One region of the Comamonas thiooxydans genome, then DNA from elsewhere that is predicted to be linked to it. Evidence: predicted binding sites of a transcription regulator. Region 1 holds the regulator's gene; each other region holds the start of a gene.
What was found. The regulator sigma-54, encoded in region 1, starts transcription at its own class of promoters, with help from an activator protein. The targets are predictions, from matches to a motif close to TGGCANGNAANCTGCTTT.

Region 1 (5,672 bases):
GCTCAATCACTGGCTGGGCAAGAACGTGGTGGCCGCCGCCAGCTCGCCCAACAACGAAGGCGATCCGCGCGGCATGATCAGCAAGCTGTTCAAGATCTCGTTCTATGCGGGCAAGTACCGCCGCGCCTTCCGCGACTGGAATCCGACCTTCTACAAGATCCTCAAGTTCGGACTGATGATCGGCGTGCTGGTCTGGTTTATCTGGTGGCTGATACCAAACTAGGCCGCCCCATCAAAAAAGCCGCTGATGCATTGCACAGCGGCTTTTTTGTTGCCCAACGCAATCCTTCGAGAGGATAGATAGGACTATCCAAGCCATAAACCACCTCCGGTCACGGAAATCAGATACAGCGGCAGACAAATCACGACACGCCTTTTGGCTTGACTTGCGCATAGTGACTTTCGGCATTTGGTGGTAATAATTCGCGGCACCGTTTCTAAAATATCGGATGGGATTGGCATTCCACATCCAGCCGAGGGAGCTTTCGATGTCGAGTTCAATCCGTGGCGTTGCCCTGTGTGGCGTAGTGTGCCTGAGCCTGCTTGCAGGTTGCGGCGGGGGCGTGAATGACAGTCCTGTTACCGATAGCCCAGGCAGCAGCAACCCAGACAACACTGGCCCGCCCCCAAACCCGGCCGAGACATCCAGCAGCTTTGCCCAGCAATGCTCTCCCGACAACATCCTGGCCGATACCCCGCTACGCAACGCTACGCTGGACACGGAAAAGCGCTGGCTGCGCACCTACTTTGATGAAGCCTATCTGTGGCGCGAAGAGGTCCCAGCTGTAGACCCTGGCGCAGCCAGCTTCAGCAGCGGCTACTACTACACCGACCTGAGCAATTACTTTGATGCACTGCTGACGCCTGCCATTACCGAATCCGGTGCCCGGCGCGACCAGTTCAGCTTTATGTATCCCACGCAGCTATGGCAATCGGTCTCCGAAAACGCCACTGCGCCCAGTCACGGCATCGAGTGGCGAATGGCCAGCCCCACACCGCCACGGGGCCTGCGCATCGCCTATATCGAGCCCGGCAGCCCAGCCGATGTGGCGGGCTTTAAGCGTGGCGACACCCTGGTCTCGATCGATGACGTCTCCGCCGATGCGCCCGATGCCGATGGGGTGGATGTGCTCAATGCCGGATTGTTCCCTGAGATATTGGGCGTCACGCACAACTTCATCCTACAGCGCGGCGGCGCGCAACTGCCCGTGCAAAATCTGACCAGCACCAATATCACCAACACCCCGGTGCCGCAGTCGCGAGTGCTCACGCTAAACAGCGGTGCACGTGCTGGCTACATCGTCTTCAATGACCATGTGCTGCCCGCCGAAGGTCAGCTGGTCACCGCCATTTCCAATCTGCGCAACCAGAACGTGAGCGATTTAGTGCTGGATCTGCGCTACAACGGCGGTGGTTTTCTGTTCATCGCTGCAGAGCTGGCAACCATGATTGCGGGCAGCACGCAAACGGCTGGCAAGACTTTCGAGACGCTGCAATACAACGCACGCCGCAGCGCAGAAACGCAGGTGACGCCGTTTTATGGCAGCTCCTGCTTTCCCATCAACAACGAATGCAGCAATATTCAGCCCTTGCCCACACTCAACCTGAAGCGGGTGTATGTCCTAGCGCAATCGGGCACGTGCTCGGCCAGTGAGGCACTGATCAATGGCCTGCGCGGTGTGGATGTGGAAGTCATCCTGATTGGAGGCACGACCTGCGGCAAGCCTTATGGTTTTACGGCCAAGGACAACTGCGGCATCAGTTACTTCCCTATCGAGTTTGCCGGTATCAATGCCAAAGGCTTTGGCGACTACGCCGACGGTTTTACACCGGGCAATGGTCCAACACAGCGCTATGTGCCCGGTTGCAGCGTGCCCGATGATTTAGACCATGCACTGGGTGACCCGCAGGAAGGCATGCTGGCTGCCGCCATGAACCATATCAGCACGGGCTTGTGCCCCGCTCAGCCTTTTGCTGCCACAGCCCGCAAGCGCAGTGTCAGCCCTGATCCGAATGCTGCGCCTCTTACGCTCCGGCGCAACCCGGCACGCAACAACCGCCTGCTGCTGCCGCACTAAGTCTTAGAGCGCCTTGCGCAGCGTGGTCGTCGGTATCTTGAGCTGCTCGCGGTATTTGGCGACGGTGCGACGCGCGCACTCGATGCCCTGCTCCTTGAGCATATCGGCCAGCTTGGCGTCCGATAGCGGCTTCCTGGCATCTTCGGCATCGACAAACTGCTTGATCAGCGCACGCACGGCCGTGCTGGAGGCGCTGCCGCCGGTTTCCGTGCCCAGGCCCGAACCGAAGAAATACTTGAGCTCGAAGGTGCCCTGGGGCGTGGCCATGTACTTGGCGGTGGTCACACGGCTGATGGTGGACTCGTGCAGGCCCAGCGTGTCTGCGATATCGCGCAGCACCAGCGGTCGCATGGCCAGCTCACCATGCACAAAGAAGTTCTTCTGCCGCTCCACGATGGCTTCGGAGACCCGCAAGATGGTGTCGAAGCGCTGCTGGATGTTCTTGATGAACCAGCGCGCCTCCTGCAGTTGCTGCTGCAGCGCCGCATGGCCGTCGCTGTTCTTGTGGCGGCGCAGCACGCTGGCATAGATGTCATGCACGCGCAGACGCGGCATGACCTCGGGGTTGAGCTGCACGGAAAAGTCCGCCCGGCCCGAGCCGGCCCGCACCGGGCGCACGATGACATCGGGCACCACGATATGGCGTTCCACGTCGACAAAGCGGCGCCCCGGACGCGGCTCCAGCCTGGCGATCAGGGCCATGGCCTCGCGCAGTTGCTCCTCGCGCGCGCCGCACAGGCTGGTGAGCTTGCGCAGATCGCGCCGCGCCAGCAGGTCCATGGGCTGCGCGCAGATGGCCTGCGCCAGCAGCAGCCGGTTCATATGCGCCTCGGTCGTGCCCTCATCCTCGGCGGTGCGGATGAGATCGCGCAGCTGCAGCTGCAGGCACTCGGCCAGATCACGCGCGCCCACGCCCACGGGCTCCAGGCTTTGCAGCAGCTTCAGCGCAATGGCAAAGTGCTGCTCCAGCTCCTCGCGCTCTTCGAGGTCGTCGCCGGCCAGGCTCTGCGCCAGCTCCTGCAGGGAATCCTCGAGATAGCCGTCGTCACTGAGCGACTCGATGAGAAAGCGCAGTGCCGCCATGTCCGCCGCGCCCAGATGCAGGCTCAGCGCCTGACGATGGAGAAAGTCGGTCAGGCTCTGGTGCTCGCGCGCCAGATCGATGGCATCGGTTTCGTCATCGCCATCGCGGTTGCGCGTGGAGCTGCTGGCCGAGGGGGTATCCCACTCGCTGCTGGATTCGCCGCCCCATTCCCCGTCCTGGCCGTCCATGCCGTCGGCCTCCCAGTTCAGCGTTTCAGGGGTTTCGGGGTTTGGTGCTTCCGCTACTGTTTCAGTAGCTGATTGCGCTTGCGATGCTTCCTTTTCAGCATGAATTCCATCTGAAGTGCTGTATTCATTAACGCTAGCAGCTACATCTGCAGGAGCATCACCCGTAGTTTCGGCCTCATCGCCCGCACGCTCCAGAAAAGGGTTGTCGACCAGCATCTGCTCGACTTCCTGCGCCAGCTCCAGAGTGGAGAGCTGCAGCAGCTGAATGGATTGCTGCAGCTGCGGCGTCAGCGATAAATGCTGCGAAACGCGTAGCGAGAGACCTGGCTTCATCGAGGCGCGGCTCCCAGACAATCATTGCAAACGCGCGCAGTGCCATGGGTTTGCCGCCGGGCTGCCCCAAGGCAAGCCTCGGCGCAGCCGGTCAGGAACCCTTCTGGGGGCAGCGACCACACAAAGTGAGGGAGCGTGGAGGTCATCACATTCTGAAATGTTCGCCCAGATAGACGCGGCGCACATCGGCGTTCTCCACGATCTCCTCGGGCGTGCCTTCGGCCAGCACATGGCCGTCGCTGATGATGAAGGCGTGGTCGCAGATGCCCAGCGTCTCGCGCACATTGTGGTCGGTGATCAGCACGCCTATGCCGCGCTCCTTGAGGAAGCCGATGATGCGCTGGATCTCGATCACCGCAATCGGGTCGATGCCGGCAAACGGCTCGTCAAGCAGAATGAAGCGCGGTTGCGTGGCCAGGGCGCGGGCAATTTCCACGCGACGGCGCTCACCACCGGACAGCGCCAGCGCCGGCGACTGGCGCAGATGCTCGACGCGCAGCTCCTGCAGCAGGCCGGTGAGGCGCTTTTCGATCTCGTCGCGCGTCAGCGCCTTGCCCTGCTCGTCCTTTTGCAGCTCCAGCACGGCGCGCACATTGTCTTCCACGCTGAGCTTGCGAAAGATGGAGGCTTCCTGGGGCAGATAGGACAGGCCCAGGCGCGAACGCTGGTGAATCGGCATGCCGCCCACCGGCTGGCCGTCGATGAAGATCTCGCCGCCGTCGCTGCGCACCAGGCCCACGATCATGTAGAACGATGTGGTCTTGCCCGCACCGTTGGGGCCGAGCAAACCGACCACCTCGCCTTTTTGCACGGACAGGGACACATCCTTGACCACCTTGCGGCTGCCGTAGGACTTGGCCAGATGCTTGGCCTCCAGGCGGCTGTCGGACTCGCCGCTGCGGCTGCTGGAGAAAGTCGGCTCGCTCATTTCTTCTCGTCGGCTTTCTCGCCGCCCAGCGTCATGCTCTGGCGCAGCTGCGTGGCAGGTGTTGCAGGCTTGGGCTGTGCCCCCGGCGTACCGTCCTTGGGCGCCATGATGGCGCGCACACGGCCGCCCTGCCCCACGGAGGAACTCGGCAGGCCGCCGCTGGTCTTCTGACCATCGACGGTATAGACGTCGGTGATGTTGTTGTAGACGATGATGGAGCCCGTGACCTGATCACTGAGCTGACCGCCACGGTAGCGGCGCATCTCGCCACGACGGATGAACTTGACGATGTCGGCCTTGCCGTCGTACTCGATGACTTCGCCTTCGCCCTCGATGAACTCCTCGGGCTGACCGGCCACGGTATCGCGCTTCTGACGGAAGAACGCCCGCTTGCCTGCCTCGGCCTTGATCACACCGTACTGATAGCCCTCGGCGTCCTGCCGCACATCGAGCTGGGCGCCGCGCAGCACGATGGAGCCCTTGGTCATCACCACATTGCCGGTGAAGACGCTGGTCTGCTGCAGCTCGTCATGACGCAACGCGTCCGCCTCGATATTCATGGGCTTGGCGCTGTCGGCTTTTTCGGCATGGACAATGCCGGTCGCTGCTGCCAGGGCGCAGGCCAGCGCAAGAGGTAGGAGTGTTTTTTTCATGGAAGGCACGTTTCTTGCATCCATTGTAGTCATTCCCTTTTTGCAACTTGCGTAAAAAACACCCACAAAAAAGCCCGCACGGCGGCGGGCTTGTTGGGCGTCAAACGTCACTGGCGTCTGCTGCCTAATCTCAGGCCTTGCGGCTGGAGGCGACCAGCGCATTGACCACGCGCAGCACATTGTCCATATTGCCGGCCTTGGTGCCGTCCGTGTAGTAGCGGCCGGCCACACCCATGGCGGGCACGCCTTCCACGTCATATTCGTTTTGCAGCTGAGCAGCCTTGCGCGCCTGATTGGCCACGGTGAAGGAGTTGTAGACCTCCTTGAACTTGGCCAGATCCACGCCCTGCTTGCCCACCCAGTCAAGGATGGCGTCATCGGTCTTGAGCAGATTGCGATCCACGTGGA
Region 2 (5,672 bases), 2.3 Mb from region 1:
GCGGAACGAGCTCAGGGCGTTTCCACCCTCAAACTGTGTCAGATGCAATGTCACGTGGCGGCCTGTTTATGTGAAGGCTGTTGAAAAGCGTCCTGGCCAATCCCCTGCCTGAGAGGACCGGGCCAAAGCGCTGAATTCGGTGAGCCTCGGATTTTACCGTGCCTCGGGGTTAGTCCGAATGCTCACACCCACAAGCCCTGCATGTTCAAGCGCGCAATGGGATAATTGCGCCCATGAGCATCACACTGAAGACCCCCGAAGACATCGAGCGCATGCGCGTTGCAGGCCGCTTTGCTTCGGATGTGCTGGACTACATCACCCCCCACATCAAACCCGGCATCACCACCCAGCAGATCGACGATCTGTGTGCCAAGCGCATGGCCGAGCAAGGCACCAAGACGGCCTGCCTGGGCTATCAGCCTCCAGGCATGACGCCCTACCCGGCCTATGTCTGCACCTCGGTCAACCATGTGGTGTGCCACGGCATCCCCAACGACAAGCCTTTGAAGAAGGGCGATATCGTCAATGTCGACGTGACCATCATCACCGAAGACGGCTGGTTCGGCGACAACAGCCGCATGTTCATCATTGGCGAAGGCACGATTGCCGCCAAGCGCCTGTCCAGGCTCACGTTTGAAGCCATGTGGAAGGGCATCGCCCAGGTCAGGCCCGGTGCCACGCTGGGCGATATCGGCCACGCCATCCAGACCTATGCGGAGAGCAACAATCTGTCCGTGGTGCGTGAATACTGCGGCCACGGCATCGGCAAGGTGTTCCACGACGAGCCCCAGGTGCTGCACTACGGCCGCCCTGGCGAAGGCGTGGTGCTGGAAGAAGGCATGGTCTTCACCATCGAGCCCATGCTGAATCTGGGCAAGCGCGACATCAAGGCCATGCCCGACGGCTGGACCGTGGTCACCAAGGACCGCAGCCTGACCGCCCAGTGGGAGCTGATGCTGGCCGTCACCAAGACCGGCTATGACGTGCTGACCTGGTCCGATGGCTCGCCCACTCCGCCCGACTTCATCACGGCCATCCGCACCTGAACGCGCTGCTGCCGCTGATCTGCATGCCGCATCCGGCCAAAGCCGGATGCGGCATATTTTTTGCTTGTAGAGCTTATGCTGCAAGCGCCAGGCGCTCATCTTTTTGCCATCACAGGCCTCAAGCCCAAGTCAGTTGGGTTAAGGTGACGCTCAAGCACTTGCCCTGTTGAAACGCTTTTTTCTACTGCGCATGACCTCCTCTGCCCACTCCTACGCCAACCCTGCCGACGCCTCCGACCTCTCCTCGCTACAGAGCCTGCGCGAGCAATACCGCGAGGCCAAGGCCCGGCAGATGGAGTTGCTGCGCAACCCCACACTGGGCAGACGCAGCGTGCGCGGAGTGCTGCACCATTTCAGTGAACTCGCCGATGGTCTGCTGCGCACCCTCTGGCAACGCGCGCAGATGCCGCAGGGCTCGGCCCTGCTGGCCGTGGGTGGCTATGGACGCGCCCAACTCTTCCCATACTCGGACATCGATGTGTTGGTGCTGCTGCCCCAAAGCAGTGCACAGCCAGCTGTGGAATTTGCGAGCAGCATCGAGCAGTTCATCAGCAGTTGCTGGGATGTCGGCCTAGAAATCGGCTCCAGCGTTCGCAGCATCGCCGAATGTCTGCAGGAGGCCGCGCAGGACCTGACGGTGCAGACCGCCATGCTGGAGTCACGTCGCATCACCGGCAGCAAGACCTTGTTTGCCGACTTCGAGCTGCAGTTCCGCGCGCAACTTGATCCCAAGGCTTTTGTCGAAGGCAAGCTACTGGAGATGCGCCAGCGCCACGCCAAATACGACTTCACGCCCTATTCGCTTGAGCCCAACTGCAAGGAATCGCCCGGCGGGCTGCGCGATCTGCACACCATGCTCTGGCTGGCCAAGGCCGCAGGCTTCGGCAACAGCTGGCATGAGCTGGCTGAGCAAGACCTGATCACCCATTTCGAGGTCCAGCAGCTCGAATCCAACGAGTCCCTGCTCAGCCTGATCCGTGCACGCCTGCATGCTGCTGCCGGCCGCCATGAGGACAGGCTGGTCTTTGACCTGCAGACCGCCGTGGCCGAAGCCTTTGGCTACCGCTCCACCACGCCGGAGGGCCGCAAGCTGGCCATGCGCGCTGGCGAGACCCTGATGCGCCACTATTACTGGGCCGCCAAGGCGGTGACCCAGCTGTGCCAGATCGTGCGCATGAGCATCGAGGAGCGCCTGAACCCCGGCTCGCACGAACTGATTCAGCTCAATGATCGCTTTTGCGAGAAGGCCGGCACCATCGAGGTAGTCAGCGACGATCTGTACGAGCGCGACCCGCATGCCATTCTCGAAACCTTTCTCATGTATGAGCAGCATGAGGGATTGACGGGACTGTCGACACGCACCCTGCGTGCGCTGTATGCCAGCCGAGATGTGATGGACAGTGCTTTCCGTCGCGATCCGGTCAATCGCGCCACCTTCATGAAAATCCTGCAGCAGCCGCGCGGCATCACCCATGCCATCCGGTTGATGAATCAGACCTCGGTACTGGGCCGCTATCTCTGGCCCTTCCGCCGCATCGTGGGACAGATGCAGCATGATCTGTTCCACGTCTACACCGTGGACCAGCACATTCTGATGGTGCTGCGCAATGTGCGCCGCTTCTTCATGGCCGAGCATGTCCATGAGTATCCGTTCTGCTCCCAGCTCGCCGCAGGCTGGGACAAGCCCTGGATCCTGTATCTGGCGGCCCTCTTCCACGATATCGGCAAAGGCCGAGGTGGCGATCACTCCGTGATCGGCGCCGTCGAAGTCAAGCGTTTTTGCCGCGCCCACCAGATCGACAAGGCCGATGCGGAGCTGGTCGAGTTTCTGGTACGCGAACACCTGACCATGAGCCAGGTGGCCCAGAAGCAGGACTTGTCCGACCCCGATGTGATTCGCGCCTTTGCCGAACGCGTCGGCAACGAGCGCAAGCTCACTGCCTTGTACCTGCTGACGGTGGCCGACATTCGCGGCACCAGCCCCAAGGTCTGGAGTGCCTGGAAAGGCAAGCTGCTGGAAGACACCTACCGCCTGACCCTGCGCGTGCTGGGTGGTCGCGCCCCGGATGCCGCCGCCGAAATCGAAGCCCGCAAGCGTGAGGCGCTGGTGCAACTGGCCCTGTCTGCCCAGCCCTTCGAGTCCCACAAGAAACTCTGGGAGACACTGGATGTGAGCTACTTCATGCGCCATGAAGCGGCCGACATCGCCTGGCATACCCGCCATCTCTCACGCCATGTGGGTCAGGGCAAGCCCGTGGTGCGCGCCCGGCGGTCGCTGGCCGGCGAAGGCCTGCAAGTGCTGGTCTACGCACCCGACCAGCCCGATCTGTTTGCCCGCATCTGCAGCTACTTCGACCGGGCCGGATTTTCCATTCTCGATGCGCGCGTGCACACGGCCAACAACGGTTACGCACTGGACACCTTCCAGGTCGTCGCCCCCACCATGCAGGAGCAGTACCGCGAACTCATGCACATGGTGGAAAGCGATCTGACCCAGACCCTGCTGCAGGGCGGTCCTCTGCCCACGCCATCGCAAAGACGGCTGTCGCGCCGCGTCAAAAGCTTTCCATTCGCTCCGCGGGTCATCCTGCGCCCCGATGAAAAAGCCCAGCACTGGCTGCTGTCCATCTCCGCGTCAGACCGCGCCGGCCTGCTCTACATCATTGCCCGCATCCTGGCCCAGCACCATATCAGCGTGCATCTGGCAAAGATCAGCACCCTGGGCGAGCGCGTGGAAGACACCTTCCTCATCGAAGGCCCAGAGCTGCAGGACAACAACAGCCAGTTGCGCATGGAGACCGAGCTGCTCAAGGCCCTGGCCCAGCCCGGTTGAACCTGCCCCGGTAATTCGGGCTTTAGTTTGATGATTCGCTGCCGATAAGCACTCACCACTACTACGGAAAGCCCATGCAGCTCGCCTCCAATGAAGTTGCGGCATCGCCGCCCACCACACGCAGTGGCCTGTTTCATATGCCGTTGTTTCGGCCCGGCACCGAGGTCACTCAGAATGGCCGACGCGAAATCGTCAGCCATGTCATCTTGCGCAGACGCGAACTGATGGTCTACCTCCGAGGTCACGACGACCCGGTCAAGCCCGATCGCCTGAGTCTTGCCCCCACGGTGTTCACCACCGAACGCCGGCCCGAGCCGCTGACCTGGTTTCTTTGATCCCTCAAAACAAGAAAGCCGCTGAGCTCATGGCATCAGCGGCTTTTTCTATGGAACCCGGCTGTCAGCCCAGTTTGATCTGGGCATTGCCCATGACCTGACCCAGTTGCACCGGCGCCGCCGGCTGCCACTGCGGATTGAACTGCAGGCCTGCAGCTTGAGGAAACAGCATGACCACTGTGGAGCCGAGCTGAAAGCGGCCCATCTCCTCGCCTCTAGCCAGCGTCACCGCTTCGGCACCTTCGTAATTCCAGGTCTTGATATGGCCTGGGCGCGGCGGGTTGACCAGGCCGTGCCACACCGTTGCCATGCTGCCCACGATCGTCGCACCCACCAGCACCAGCACGAATGGCCCATGGTCGGTATCGAACACGCAGACCACGCGCTCGTTGCGCGCGAACAAGCCGGGTACGCCACGTGCGGTAACCGGGTTCACCGAGAACAGATCCCCTGGCACATAGGTCATGCTGCGCAACTTGCCGGCACAGGGCATATGAATGCGGTGATAGTCGCGCGGGCTCAGATAGATCGTGGCAAAGCTGCCGTTATCGAACTGACGGGCCAGAGCCGCATCCCCTCCCACCAGGGCAGTCGCACTGTATTGATGCCCCTTGGCTTGAAAGATCTGCTCGCCTTCGATCCTGCCGAACTGACTGATCGCACCATCTACTGGGCAAATCCAGTCCGCCTGCGCCAGAGGACGAACACCGTCCTTGAGCGCACGTGTGAAAAAGGCATTGAAGGTCTTGTAGGCAGCAGGGTCGGGATTGGATGCCTCGGCCATGTTCACCTTGTAGCGCTGGATAAAGCGACGAATGACTGCTGTCGTCAATCCGCCGGCCTCGGCTTGCGCCAGTTTTCCCATCAGCGCGGTCAGCGCCTGCTTGGGCAAGAAATATTGGGAAAGTACGGCGAGTCGATCAGACACAATGGAATTTTGCTATCAAAGTTATAGAGCTGTCGAACAGGATTCTAGCCAAGACCACGGCAGCGGCGGCTGTCTTTGAGGGCTACAGGCGTTTTACCCCATCCAGGCCACCGCCCAGACACGACATCTCAATGATGCAAGCGTCATGACAAAGAGCCATGCACCCGTCTCATCGCTGCGACGCTTTACCCCTTTATGAGGGCATAAGCGAAGGCGAGACGCTACAATTCCAATGTTTAGCTGAATGCTGTTTCACAGCATGGCTTGATTGGATATCGGCCTTTTGTTCGGTCTGCGCAAACAGCGCAGCGCCCTTGCCACACTGAGGCCTGAGCAGTTGTACTGCTCAGGCCTTTTCCGTGGTGATGACGAGCAAGCGCCGCAACTGACCTTTTCTGAGAGATTGAACAAATGGCCAAGGAAGAACTGATTGAAATGCAAGGTTCCGTGACGGAAGTCCTGCCTGACTCGCGTTTTCGCGTCACGCTGGACAACGGTCACCAACTGATTGCCTACACCGGCGGCAAGAT
Region 3 (5,672 bases), 250 kb from region 1:
CTGTCAGCGCTTTTAGAATATGAACTGTACGCAGTTTTGGCATCAAAAATGGCATGGCAATCACAGCATTGCCGACATACGGATCTTCCATATGCCGACCGTTCAACACCCCACTATGATGCCTTGATTGATGGATGCGGCGAGATGCCCGCCTGTGATGCCCAGGTATAGCCGCCACCCACCACCTACTCAACCTTGATTGCGCCGCAGAGCCGAACCCATCTGCCGCCGGAAAGAACCGCCATGTCCTCTCTTACCCACTTCGACGCCCAGGGCCAGGCCCATATGGTGGACGTCGGTGCCAAGCCCAGCACCCATCGCATCGCCGTGGCCGAAGGCCGCATCACCATGAAGCCCGAGACCCTGGCCATTGTGCAGGCCGGCACGGCCAAAAAAGGCGACGTGCTGGGCGTGGCCCGCATCGCCGCCATCATGGCCGCCAAAAAGACCAGCGACCTGATTCCGCTGTGCCATCCGCTGGCGTTGACGCGGGTGGCTGTGGAGTTTGAGATGTTGCCAGATGTATCTTCCGTTCGTTGTGTGGCTACCGTGGAAACGGTGGGACCTACAGGAGTCGAGATGGAGGCCCTCACAGCTGTTCAGGTGGCGCTGCTCACGGTCTATGACATGTGCAAAGCGGTAGATAAGGGCATGGTGATGGAGGGAGTTAGGGTAGTGGAGAAGCGGGGGGGGAAGTCCAGTTCCTTGTAAGGCAGCGGTCTTGTCCATCGCTCAGACAGGTGTTGATTCCAATGGTGGTTTCGTCAATATTGGTTGAAGGCCAAGCGCTGCCATTCAAGTGCTTGGCTCAAATGCGGCACCGACGGACCCACTGAATACAACAATGCCCTGCAGTTTCCACTGCAGGGCATTGTGTTGTGGTGTGCCAAGTACTGCTCAGAGATTCGGAATTCTGAGCAACACGGGACCAGACAGCAGATTAGGCGCTCTTCGAGGTGAAGGTCGTGCCGCCAGGGATCTTGCCCACAGAGCAGCTGCCGGGCAGCAGCTTCTTCAGCTGTGTCTTTGCGTCCTCAGAGGCCATGCACTTCATGCCGCCGATTTGCTGGCCGGTCAGGCCACCCTTGTTGGAGCCATCAGCCTGGATGTCTGCTGCGGCCAAGTCGGCCGTTGCAATGGGGGTGCCGTCCTTCTTCAGGGGAACGAAGTACAGGAACTCGCCTTCAGGAATACCCAGTTCGCCCTTGACATCCTTGAGCGTCAATTTAGCAACGCCAATGTCATTGGTTGCGATTTCCAGCACATATTTGCCTGCCACAGGCGTAGTACCCACTGCGGGAACTTCACAGCCCCAGCCACCAGGGCCGGGGTTTGTGGCAGACAGCGGATCCATGGATGTCTGATACTTGGCGGAAACATCGGAACGGCAGGCCGAGCCTTGCAAAACGACTTCTGCAAAACGGGATTTGGCCATGTAGCTCTGATAAGCCGGCAGCGCCACAGCAGCCAGAATACCGATGATCGCCACAACGATCATCAGTTCGATCAGGGTGAAACCCTTTTGAATGGAACGCTTCATGAAAAACTCCCTTGGTTGATGAAGTAACACTGTCCATCAAGCAAGCAGCGTGCCAATTACTCCACCTCAAGGTATCCCGAACAGAATGACACGATTGACAACATCTAGCAAACCTCAGATAACAAATTTGGCAGTTTGGTAGCGCGACTGACAAATTTGTCCGCCTGTAGCCCGGATTGGATCAGCGGCCTTAGTCAACGACAAAGCGCATGGTGCTGCCCGCCAAGTCCACCGTATCGCCATTGAGCAGCGGCACAGACAGAGGGCCCACCACCTGACCATTGAGCTTGAGGTCTTCGCTCGCACCTTCCAGTTGGGTGAGCACAAAGCCATGGGGCTTCTGAGTGATGGAGGCAATGGCTACACCGGGCTTGCCCAAAGTGGTAACCACCTTGAATAGAGGTATTTCCCTGCCGGCCAGGCTGCCGGTGAGCATGCGAATCACGGCGTGGCGCGCAGGCAGCGCGGTGAGCGAGCCCTGGATGGTGGAGCTGAAGCTGGAGATTTCGCCGAACCCGGAGGGGCTGGCGAGTTTGGCATAGCCACTGTCGGCCTCTTCGGAAATATGCGCCAACGCCTTTTTGCCGCCTTGGGCCGTTGGCGTATTCGTATCGGCAATCACGGTATCAAGAAAGCGGATTTTGTAGCGGCCAATGTCCAGCAGGTCGCCGTTGAGCAGGTCCTGCTTTTGGATGGCGCGACCGTTGACATAGGTGCCGTTGGTGCTGCGCAGGTCTTCAATGCAGACCTTGCCGCCGGAGATGGTGAGCACGGCATGCTCGCCGCTGACCGCCAGATTCTCGATCACGATGTCGTTGTAAGGACGACGACCCAAGGTCGTGCGCTCCTTGGTGAGCTGTACTTCCTTGATGACTGCGCCGTCGATTGAGATGACCAAAGTCGGCATGCTCGAAGCTCCTGAGGAAACGCCAAGTCCTGCTTGGCTGCACTGGCTAGGACCACTCCCACTTGAGTGTGTGATTCAGCGCTCAATCATTAATCGTAACTGGATGAAACGCGCTTGCATGCTGCATCTTATTTCACTAATTCGATGAAGCCAGCCATTCGATTGAAATTTTCAACCTTGCTGTCATTCGTCTGCAGCATCTTTGGAATCGCACCCGCAATCTATCAAGTCGCCATATAAGAAAAGCCCGCGCTCGTTGAAAGCGCGGGCTTTTTTGCAAATCTTTGCAAAGTGGCGGCAGCCACCTATCCGTGATTTAAAACGGGATGTCGTCATCCATGTCGTCAAACCCCGAGGCTGCGCGCTGGGGGGGAGGAGCCATGGGTGCAGGAGCAGGACGCTGCTGCATGGGTGCCGGTGCGGGACGCTGCTGCATGGGTGCGGGAGCCTGACGGCGGGGTGCTTCGTAGCTGCTTTCGCCGTAGCCATCATCGCTGCCGTAGCCGCCTTGCTGCTGACCACCACCCTGGCGGCTGCCCAGCATCTGCATGGCGTCGGCGCGGATTTCGGTGGCGTAGCGTTCCTGGCCGGAGGCCTGGTCGGTCCACTTGCGGGTGCGCAGGCTGCCTTCCACATAGACCTGACTGCCTTTGCGCAGGTACTGACCCACGATTTCGGCCAGTTTGCCGTTGAATACCACACGGTGCCATTCGGTGGCTTCGCGGTTTTCTCCGGTGTTCTTGTCGCGCCAGCGGTCCGTGGTGGCGATGGTCACATTGGCCACCTGATCGCCGCTGGGGAAGGTGCGCATTTCGGGGTCACGACCCAGATTGCCGACGATGATGACTTTGTTGACGGATGCCATAGAGATACCTTTTCAAAAAGTGGTCCGGGCTATTGGGAAAGGTCCCGAACCAATGAACTTCGTATTTTGCCCCAAGCCAGCCATGAGGAGCACGGGATTTCCCGATATCCCATCACTGCAATACATGGTGCAGGGGCCACTGCGCGCGAGCAGCCGAGCAGGGGCAGCCCCGCTGCGAGGGCTGCGTCCCCCTCCGCGTAGCAGAGAGGGGGAAGGCGGGGCCGCCTAGGCGCACAGCGCCGCTGTAAGTCAGTGACGCCCCACCGGGCGCAGCGGCCAGGTCACGACCAGCCACAGGGCAACGAGCACCGCCGTCATGATGAACAAGCCCGGCACGCCCGCAAATTTGGCGACTGCACCACCGACAGCGCCACCGGCAAACAGGCCCAGCGACTGCAGCGTGTTGTAGGCACCCAATGCCGCACCGCGCAGCGGCGCCGGCGCCATGCGCGAGACCAGGCTTGGCTGGGTGGCTTCAAGCGCATTGAAGCCGCAGAAGAACAGAAACATCAGCAGCGCCATGCACCAGACCGTAGGAATGGTACCGCTGACGGCCAGCATGCCCAGACCGATCTGCACGACCAGTACCAGGCCAATGGCTCCCAGCAAGGCCTTGCGCAGCTTGCCCTTGCGCTCCATGGAGAACAGCAGGCCCATGGCCAGAAAGGACAGCAGCACGGCCGGCAGATAGATATGCCAGTGCTGCTCCTTGGCCAGACCGGCTTGCACCAGCATGGCCGGCACGGCCACCCACATGGACATCTGCACGGTATGCAGGATGAAGACGCCAAAATTCAGGCGCAGCAGATCCTTCTGGCCCAGCAGCTCGCTGAACCTGCCCTTGGGCGCATCGGCATGTTGCCTGGGCTCGGGCGGCACCACCCACAGCACCACGGCAATGCCGGCCAGCGCCAGCGCGCAGGTCAGGCCGAAGATGCCGGACAGCCCTATCCAGGCATTGAGCAGCGGCGCCAGCACCAGCGCCAGTGCAAACATCAGGCCAATGCTGCCGCCCACCATGGCCATGGCCTTGGTACGCACGCCATCGCGTGTCAGATCGGCCAGCAAGGCCGTGACGGCAGCAGACACGGCGCCTGCACCCTGAATGGCACGCCCCGCCATCAGACCGGTCAGCGAATCGGCCATGGCCGCAATCAGGCTGCCCGCCGCAAACACCAGCAGGCCGGCGACGATGACCGGCTTGCGGCCGATACGATCGGAGGCCAGACCGATGGGCAACTGGAACAGGGCCTGAGTCAGGCCATACAGACCCATGGCCAGGCCGATCATGGCCGGATCGTCACCGCCCGGGTATTTGCGTGCCTCCAGCATGAAGACGGGCAGCACCAGGAACAGGCCCAGCATGCGCAGCGCAAAGATCAGCGCCAGGGCGCCGCTGGAGCGGCGTTCCTGGGAGGTCATGGCGGAAGAGGATTTGTCCGTGCCCTGCGTGCCCGCGCTGGGGGAGGTATTGATTTTTTTCACGCTCAGATTTTGCCAAGAGTCAAAGTCTTATGCCCAGGTTAACTAAATCACTGCCGGGCAAAAGAGAGGAAATAAAACCGTAGATTGTCCGTGAACCTGGATCCATTAGGGTCTATTGAGGTTTGCTCGGAGTCGCGAAGGTATATGGCCGATTGCCAATCCAGACGCGTGACGCAGTGCGGGTGCCTACCCGCACAAGGAACGCAACGGCGAGCGGCGGTCGGCCATACACCTCCCCTTCGGGTTGCTGCGACAAAAGCCTGTCTGCGTTGTTGCCTGCCTTTGTCGCTGCAACGCGATCTTCGACCAAATATCAACAGACCCTAGTCACGCTCATTCCCGTCTGACTATCATGGAGAGTTTTCCCCGTCTGGAGCGCCCGTGTCCCTGAAGCCTGATTCGCCCTCTGAAGTCCATGATGACAGCCTCTATCTGGGCCGTTCTCTGGCGCAGACACGCATCGCCATTCGCGGCGCACGCACGCACAACCTCAAGAACATCGACCTGGACATTCCTCGCAACCAGCTGGTGGTGATCACCGGCCTGTCGGGCTCGGGCAAGTCCAGCCTGGCCTTCGATACCTTGTACGCCGAAGGCCAGCGCCGTTATGTGGAGAGTCTCTCGGCCTATGCACGCCAGTTTCTGGGCCGCCTGGACAAACCCGATGTCGATCTGATCGAGGGCCTGTCGCCCGCCATTTCCATCGAGCAAAAGGCCACCAGCCACAACCCGCGCTCCACCGTGGGCACGGTGACCGAGATCAACGACTATCTGCGTCTGCTCTACGCCCGTGCCGGCACGCCGTTCTGCCCCGACCACAATCTGCCGCTGCAGGCCCAGACCATCAGCCAGATGGTGGACAGCGTGCTGCAGCT

Region 2: the regulator sigma-54 is predicted to act here: its motif matches at 1,096-1,113, upstream of CTR2_RS09230 ([protein-PII] uridylyltransferase).
Region 3: the regulator sigma-54 is predicted to act here: its motif matches at 1,578-1,595, upstream of CTR2_RS27305 (pilin).

What each region holds. Positions count from the first base shown of each region.
Region 1 covers NZ_AP026738.1:5,616,883-5,622,554, forward strand. The annotation lists gene CTR2_RS26160 (aspartyl/asparaginyl beta-hydroxylase domain-containing protein) at 1-223, shown strand, start outside; gene CTR2_RS26165 (S41 family peptidase) at 489-2,078, shown strand; gene CTR2_RS26170 (RNA polymerase factor sigma-54) at 2,082-3,683, opposite strand; gene lptB (LPS export ABC transporter ATP-binding protein) at 3,829-4,611, opposite strand; gene lptA (lipopolysaccharide transport periplasmic protein LptA) at 4,608-5,264, opposite strand; gene CTR2_RS26185 (thiol:disulfide interchange protein DsbA/DsbL) at 5,395-5,672, opposite strand, start outside.
Region 2 covers NZ_AP026738.1:1,997,495-2,003,166, reverse strand. The annotation lists gene purL (phosphoribosylformylglycinamidine synthase) at 1-54, opposite strand, end outside; gene map (type I methionyl aminopeptidase) at 234-1,046, shown strand; gene CTR2_RS09230 ([protein-PII] uridylyltransferase) at 1,237-3,879, shown strand; gene CTR2_RS09225 (hypothetical protein) at 3,954-4,214, shown strand; gene asd (archaetidylserine decarboxylase) at 4,279-5,142, opposite strand; gene infA (translation initiation factor IF-1) at 5,554-5,672, shown strand, end outside.
Region 3 covers NZ_AP026738.1:5,865,273-5,870,944, forward strand. The annotation lists gene CTR2_RS27295 (M48 family metalloprotease) at 1-43, opposite strand, end outside; gene moaC (cyclic pyranopterin monophosphate synthase MoaC) at 244-711, shown strand; gene CTR2_RS27305 (pilin) at 941-1,540, opposite strand; gene CTR2_RS27310 (FHA domain-containing protein) at 1,731-2,447, opposite strand; gene ssb (single-stranded DNA-binding protein) at 2,764-3,312, opposite strand; gene CTR2_RS27320 (MFS transporter) at 3,562-4,734, opposite strand; gene uvrA (excinuclease ABC subunit UvrA) at 5,179-5,672, shown strand, end outside.